Regions from separate parts of the Nocardioides jiangxiensis genome, predicted to be linked through region 2. Evidence: riboswitches for the same ligand, from Rfam matches in the RefSeq annotation. Region 2 holds a riboswitch; the other holds the start of a gene.
The links. Region 2 has a riboswitch for cyclic di-AMP ahead of Q5722_RS11415 (C40 family peptidase). Riboswitches for the same ligand answer to the same signal wherever they lie in the genome.
Positions count from the first base shown of each region.

Region 1: linked by a shared signal. The riboswitch ahead of Q5722_RS04645 (transglycosylase family protein) and the one ahead of Q5722_RS11415 (C40 family peptidase) in region 2 are both predicted to bind cyclic di-AMP.

Region 1 covers NZ_JAUQTA010000001.1:937,121-940,516, reverse strand. The annotation lists gene Q5722_RS04660 (LicD family protein) at 1-56, opposite strand, end outside; gene Q5722_RS04655 (dihydrofolate reductase family protein) at 121-663, shown strand; gene dapF (diaminopimelate epimerase) at 697-1,539, shown strand; cyclic di-AMP (ydaO/yuaA leader) riboswitch at 1,721-1,883, shown strand; gene Q5722_RS04645 (transglycosylase family protein) at 1,887-2,231, shown strand; gene hflX (GTPase HflX) at 2,292-3,396, shown strand, end outside.
Region 2 covers NZ_JAUQTA010000002.1:22,973-26,368, reverse strand. The annotation lists gene Q5722_RS11425 (TetR/AcrR family transcriptional regulator) at 1-233, shown strand, start outside; gene Q5722_RS11420 (DUF3048 domain-containing protein) at 220-1,218, opposite strand; gene Q5722_RS11415 (C40 family peptidase) at 1,339-1,827, opposite strand; cyclic di-AMP (ydaO/yuaA leader) riboswitch at 1,831-1,978, opposite strand; gene Q5722_RS11410 (SDR family NAD(P)-dependent oxidoreductase) at 2,181-2,933, opposite strand; gene Q5722_RS11405 (HIT family protein) at 3,011-3,396, opposite strand, start outside.

The DNA of each region.
Region 1 (3,396 bases), on a different contig from region 2:
GGCATCGCCTCGAGCCGGGCGCGCTCGGCGTCGTACGCGCCGGGGACGGTCTGCATCCCGCAAGGATAGGGCGGTGCCGTGGCGCAGACGGCTGTCGGTGGCCGGTGCGACGCTGGTCGCATGGCGACGATCTACTACACCGGCGCGAGCCTCGACGGCTTCATCGCGACTCCCGACCACGACCTGTCGTGGCTGGTCACCCGCGCCCTCGACCCGGCCGGCCCGATGCACTACGAGGCCTTCGCGGCGGGCGTGGGAGCGCTGGTGATGGGCGCGTCGACGTACCAGTGGCTGCTCGACCACCTCGACGAGGTGGGCGGAGCCTGGCCCTACGAGCAGCCGACCTGGGTGCTCACGCACCGCGAGTTCGGCGAGCCGCCGGGGCGGGTCACCTTCACCGACGCCCCCGTCACGGAGGTGCACCGCGCGGCCCGCGAGGCCGCCGGTGAGGGCACGATCTGGCTGGTCGGCGGCGGCGACCTGGTCGGCCAGTTCTTCGACGCCCGGCTGCTCGACGAGGTGTGGGTCCAGCTCGCGCCCGTCACCCTCGGTGCCGGTCACCCGCTGCTACCGCGGCGCGTCGAGCTGGAGCTGCTCGAGGTGGCGCGCAACCGTGACTTCGCCTGCGTCCGCTACGCCGTGGCCACCGACGGCGGCGGGTGAGGCCCGCTGGTCCCACCGTGGGACCATGGGCCGGTGAGCGGCTACCGGTTCCTCAAGGGTCATGGCACGGAGAACGACTTCGTGCTGCTGCCCGACCACGACGGCTCGATCCACGGCGCGCTGGCGCCCGAGCGGGTCGTCGCCCTCTGCGACCGACGGGCCGGCATCGGCGCCGACGGGGTCGTCCGGGTGATCCGCACCGAGGCCCTCGCGGCGCACGAGCCGGCTGTCGCGGCACAGGACGCGGAGTGGTTCATGGACTACCGCAACGCCGACGGGTCCGTCGCCGAGATGTGCGGCAACGCGACCCGGGTCTACGCACGGCACCTCATCGAGGAGGGCCTCGTACCCGCCGACCAGCCGGTCCGCATCGCGACGCGCGCCGGCATCAAGACGGTCACGCGCGAGGGTGAGCGGTTCACGACCGACATGGGAACTCCTGCCCTCGGCCCCAGCTCGACGGTGACCGTCGGACACCAGGGCTGGCCCGCGACGAACGTCGACATGGGCAACCCGCACGCCGTGGCCTTCCTCGACGACCTCGCCGACGCGGGCCGGCTGCTCGAGGAGCCCGGCTACGACCACGAGGTCTACCCCCACGGCGTCAACATCGAGTTCGTCGAACGGGTCGCCGAGCGCCACGTCGCGATGCGGGTGCACGAGCGTGGGGCGGGGGAGACCCGCTCGTGCGGCACCGGTGCCTGCGCCGTGCTCGTCGCCACCGCGATCGCCGACGGCGTGCGCCCGACGGACGCCCCGGTGACCTACCGCGTCGATGTCCCGGGCGGCGAGCTCACGCTCACCTGGACCCCCGACGACCACGTGCTCCTCGCGGGTCCCGCGCTGATCGTCGCCGAGGGCACGTCGTCGCTCTGAGGCTGTGCCCGCGTCCACCGGTTGCCGCGGCCGCCGGCCCGAACCGGACAAATGACGTGAGGACGCCCACGTCGTACGTGTGAGGGCGGTCGCAGCCCCGCCCTGCTTGCTCGGGCTAGCGTCCTTGCTGCCCCGGATGACCGGGGTGGCTCGCCGTGACACGCCTAGTCCTGTCCGCGCGGTGAGGACAACCAGATCGCGGACGGGAGCGGAGGACCCAGGTTCTCCGGGGCAGCCAGCACCAGCGGCTGCTCCTCGGGGCGAAGCCGGCACCGGCGATGGGGCCGGCCGGACACCTTCAAGTCCGAGCCCGACAGCTAACTTCGCAGGCGCGTGGAGGAACTCCTATGCGTATGCGCATGCTCGCCGCTGCCCTCGTGTTCACCGCTGTGCCCGTCGCCGCGGGTGTCGCCACCGCCGCCCCGTCGGACGCCGCCACGCTCTCCCAGTGGGACCGACTCGCCCAGTGCGAGTCCGGTCAGCGCTGGCACATCGACACCGGCAACGGCTACTACGGCGGCCTCCAGATCTCGCGCTCCACCTGGAAGGCGTACGGCGGTCCGCGGCTGACCGGCAACTACTGGCCGAACAAGGCGACCCGCCTCGAGCAGATCAAGGTCGCCGAGCGGATCAAGAACGGCCAGGGCTGGGGTGCGTGGGGCAGCTGCTCGTACCGCGCCGGCCTGCGCTGACACCGCGCTGACGAAACCCGTTCGCCGTCGGCGGCGTCGGCGACCTACGCTTGAGGGCGTATGAGTAACGCAGACGCCTTCGACGCAACCCCTGAGGTCGACCTCTCCGACGCCCTCCTGGCCACCGAAGGCTGGGGAGACGACTACGAGTCGGGCTATGCAGACGACGACGGCCCGGCCTATGACCCCGCGGCCGACCGGTCGCTCCGTGACGCCGATCCCGAAGAGCTCTCGACCGGCGACATGGACCTCGCCGCGCGCCACCAGCTGCGCCGTGTCGCCGGCCTGCGCACCGAGCTCGAGGACATCACCGAGGTCGAGTACCGCCAGCTCCGGCTCGAGCGGGTCGTCCTCGTCGGCGTGTGGACCGAGGGCACCGAGCAGGACGCCGAGAACGCGATGGCCGAGCTCGCGCTGCTCGCCGAGACCGCCGGTGCCGAGGTCCTCGACAACGTCTACCAGCGGCGGCAGAAGCCGGACCCGGCGACGTACATCGGCCGCGGCAAGGTCGACGCGGTGCGCGAGATCGTCGACGTCACCGGTGCCGACACCGTGATCATGGACGGCGAGCTCGCGCCGTCGCAGCTCCGCAACCTCGAGGACAAGCTGAAGGTCAAGGTCGTCGACCGGACGGCGCTGATCCTCGACATCTTCGCCCAGCACGCGAAGTCGAAGGAGGGGCAGGCGCAGGTCGAGCTGGCCCAGCTGCAGTACATGAAGCAGCGCCTGCGTGGCTGGGGTGGCAACCTCTCCCGCCAGGCCGGTGGCCGGGTGGCCGGCGGTGCCGGTATCGGTGGCCGTGGCCCCGGTGAGACCAAGATCGAGTCGGACCGCCGCCGGATCAACGACAAGATCGCCAAGCTCCGCCGCGAGCTCAAGGAGATGACCGGCACCCGTGAGACCAAGCGGCTGAGCCGTCACCGCAACCAGGTGCCGAGTGTGGTCATCGCCGGCTACACCAACGCCGGCAAGTCCTCGCTGCTCAACCGGCTCACCGACGCCGGCGTCCTGGTCGAGAACGCGCTCTTCGCCACCCTCGACCCGACCACCCGGCGCACGACGACGGCGGACGGTCGCGAGTACACGATGAGCGACACGGTCGGGTTCGTGCGGCACCTGCCGCACCAGCTGGTCGAGGCGTTCCGCTCGACGCTGGAGGAGGTCG
Region 2 (3,396 bases):
CGGGGGTCCTGAGCGGCGACGCGCTGGGCGTCGACTCCCAGATGCAGGAGACCTTCTCGCGAATCTTCTTCGGTGCGCTGGCAGCGGCCGGTGATGCCATCGTCGAGAGCACCGACCCCTCCGCCGCCACCCAGCGGGTGGAGGCGGCGTTCGGGATCCTGCTCGACGGCATGCGGTCGCTCGTCGGCACGACGGATCGTGCCGACGGCGACGAGGCGGTCAGCGGAAGCTGACGCTGCCCCCGCTGCTCGGCACCAGGTGAAGCCAGGTGCGACCGGCGGGCACCTTGAACTGCGCACCCGACTTGGTCACGAACGTGACCGTGTCACCGACCTTCGGCTTCTTCCACGTCACGCGCACGGCCTTGCCGTCGTGGAAGATGATCGCCTGGCCCTTGCCCTCGAAGTGCGAGACCGGCACCGGGTTGCCGGCCGGGTCCAGGTACGGCGCCAGCGAGGTCCTCACCATGCAGGTGATGACGGTGTCGGCCTTGAAGACGTCGCCGTCGGGCATGTAGCCGTTCTGCAGCACGTACTTGTGGCCCATGAGCTGCCAGTGCGCCGTACGGGCAGCCGACATCCGCGCGTCGATCGCCGTGGCCGGCTTGCCGCCCGCCATGCCCTTCGCGTCCCCGAAGGGCAGGTAGTCGACCGGACGCGCGGGGTGCTTCTGCTGGGCGGCGAGCTTCTGCAGGTTGGCCACGACACTGTGCAGGTAGTCGTGCGAGCCGTCGTAGTCGCGCACGACCGCCGGGTTGCTCATGTCGGCGAACTTCACACCGGCCTCACGCAGCCCGTTGAGCGTGGGCACGGCGGCGCCCGACGTCACGATCTCGGCACCCAGCGGCTTCGCCACACCGATGTCGGTCAGGCGCATCGAGCGGACCGGGCCGACCTTCGTCGGCAGCTGCGACTGGAAGAACGCCGCGAGGCGCGTGATGCCGCCCTCGACGAGCTCCTCGACGACCATGTCGGCCTTGCCGAGCCCGTACTGCGGGGCGCTTGCGCCGGTGTTGTCGATCTTCACGATGTAGGCAGGCGACTCGGGCGAGCGGCCGTCCGGGACACGGAGGCCGGTCAGCGGCCAGGTCTCGGGCTGGGCAGCGGGCGCACTGCTGGAGGGCTTGTCGCTCGAGCCGGTGTCACCGTTGCCGGTCGACCCTCCACAGCCGGCGAGGACGACGCTCGCGGCGAGGGTGGCGGCAACGGACAGGCGCATGCGGCGCACGGGAATCTCCGATCGGTGGTGGCAGATCTCCTCAAAGTCTGAGGGCGCACCTCCGCACGACGGCGGAGGCGCGCCCTCAGACCCCGAGATCCAGGACTTCGCGACGATACGTCAGCGAAGGGTGCCGGCGTACCAGTCGGAGGTCCACGGCGCGCGGATGCGCACGTGGTCGCCCGACTTGGGCGCGTCGATCATGCGGCGGTGGCCGTCCTTCCAGCCGACGAAGATCGCGACGTGGTAGACGTGGCCGCCCGAGCTGAAGAACATCAGGTCGCCGGGCTTCATGTTGGACTTGCTGATGCGGCGCGTGGCGCCGGCCTGGGCGCCCGAGGAGCGCGGCACGGAGATGCCCGCCTTGCGCATCGAGTAGTAGACCAGGCCCGAGCAGTCGAAGCGACCGGGGCCGGCCGAGCCGTAGCTGTACGGGTCGCCCTGCTGGTGCTTGGCGATGGTGAGTCCGTTGAGGATCTTCGCCGAGCGCGTGAGCGCGGCGTCGGCCTTCGGGGCGGTCGAGACGGTGGTGGCGACCAGGCCGAGGCACAGGGCGAGCATGACGAACGGCAGCACGACGAGGCTGCGCATGCGGGAGATCGCAGGCATGAGTGTGTTCCTTTCCCACGCCTGTGAGGTGAGCTGTCGGGTTAGAGCTGGAAAGTGCTCCGCCACCTAGGTGGCTTCACCCCGAGCGGTCCGGAGACCGCGTGGAACCTGTGGGTCCCCCACTCCTGCCCAGATCTGTCGAGATCGGGGAACGCTCCGGCCGGGCAGGACTCGGCGATTGCCGGAGCGCAGGTATTCGGTTGTTGGGCCACGACCGTACGGACCGGGCCGCCGAAAGGCCACTCGAGACCCCTACTTTGGTATGTGATCCACCTCGCGTGACGCACGCGACCCGGCCCGACGAGGTCGGGCCGGGTCGCATATGTGCAGGTCAGACCTGCTTTTCGGGCCGCTCAGTGGATGGCGGCGCCGCCGCAGACGTTCAGCGTCTGCCCTGTGATGTACGACGCCTCGTCGCTGCAGAGGAACGCCGCGGCAGCCGCGATGTCCTCCGGCTGGCCCACCCGGCCGACCGGGTTGTGGTCGGCGTTGAGCTTGAAGAACTCCTCCGGCTCCATGCCCAGACGACGGGCCGTCGCCTCCGTCATCTCGGTGACGATGAAGCCGGGCGCGATGGCGTTGACGTTGATCCCGAACTTGCCGAGCTCCTTGCCGAGGGTCTTGGTGAAGCCCTGGACGCCGGCCTTGGCTGCCGAGTAGTTGGCCTGGCCGCGGTTGCCGTAGGCGCTGATCGAGGAGAGGTTGAGGATCTTGCCGTAGCGCTGAGCGGTGAAGATCTTCTGCGCCGTCTGGGCCATCAGGAACGCGCCCTTCAGGTGCACGTTCATGACCAGGTCCCAGTCCGTGTCGGTCATCTTGAAGAGCAGGTTGTCGCGAGTGATGCCGGCGTTGTTGACCAGCACGTGCAGCCCGCCGAGCTCGGCGACCGTGCGCTCGACCGCCGCCTCGACCGCGGCGCGGTCGGCGACGTCGCAGCCGATGCCGATCGCCTTCGGCAGCTTGGCCGCCGCCGCGGCGGCGTCCTCCTCGTTGAGGTCCACGATCGCGACCGCGGCACCCTCGTCGGCGAAGCGCTGCGCCATCGCGAAACCGAGACCGCGCGCGGCACCGGTCACCAGCACGACGCGTCCGTCGTAACGACCCATGTTTCCTCCAAGTCCGTCGGCCCGCCGTCGTGGTCGGGCACCGCCAGCCACCTTAGGCCGTGTCTCCACCGTGCGGGTCAGAGCACCGAGCGAAGCCTCTCCGCGTACGCCGCGGGCTCGCCGTCGGCGTACGGTCGCCGGGGCCAGAAGAAGCCCCGCAACCCGTCGCCCTTCGTGCGCGGCACGACGTGGCAGTGCAGGTGTGGCACCGACTGGGAGACCGTGTTGTTCATGGCGACGAAGCTGCCCTGGGCGCCGAGCCCGGCGACCATCGCCGTGGCGAGCCTCTGCGCGGCCGCGAGGAACGGGTCGCGGAGCTCCGCCGGCAGGTCGGGAAGCGTGACGTGGTGCTCCTTCGGCACCAGCAGGACGTGCCCCTTGAAGACGGGCCTCCGGTCGAGGAACGCAAGCAGGGCCTCGGTCTCGAGCACGACCTCCGCCGGGGTCTCCCCTGCCACGATGG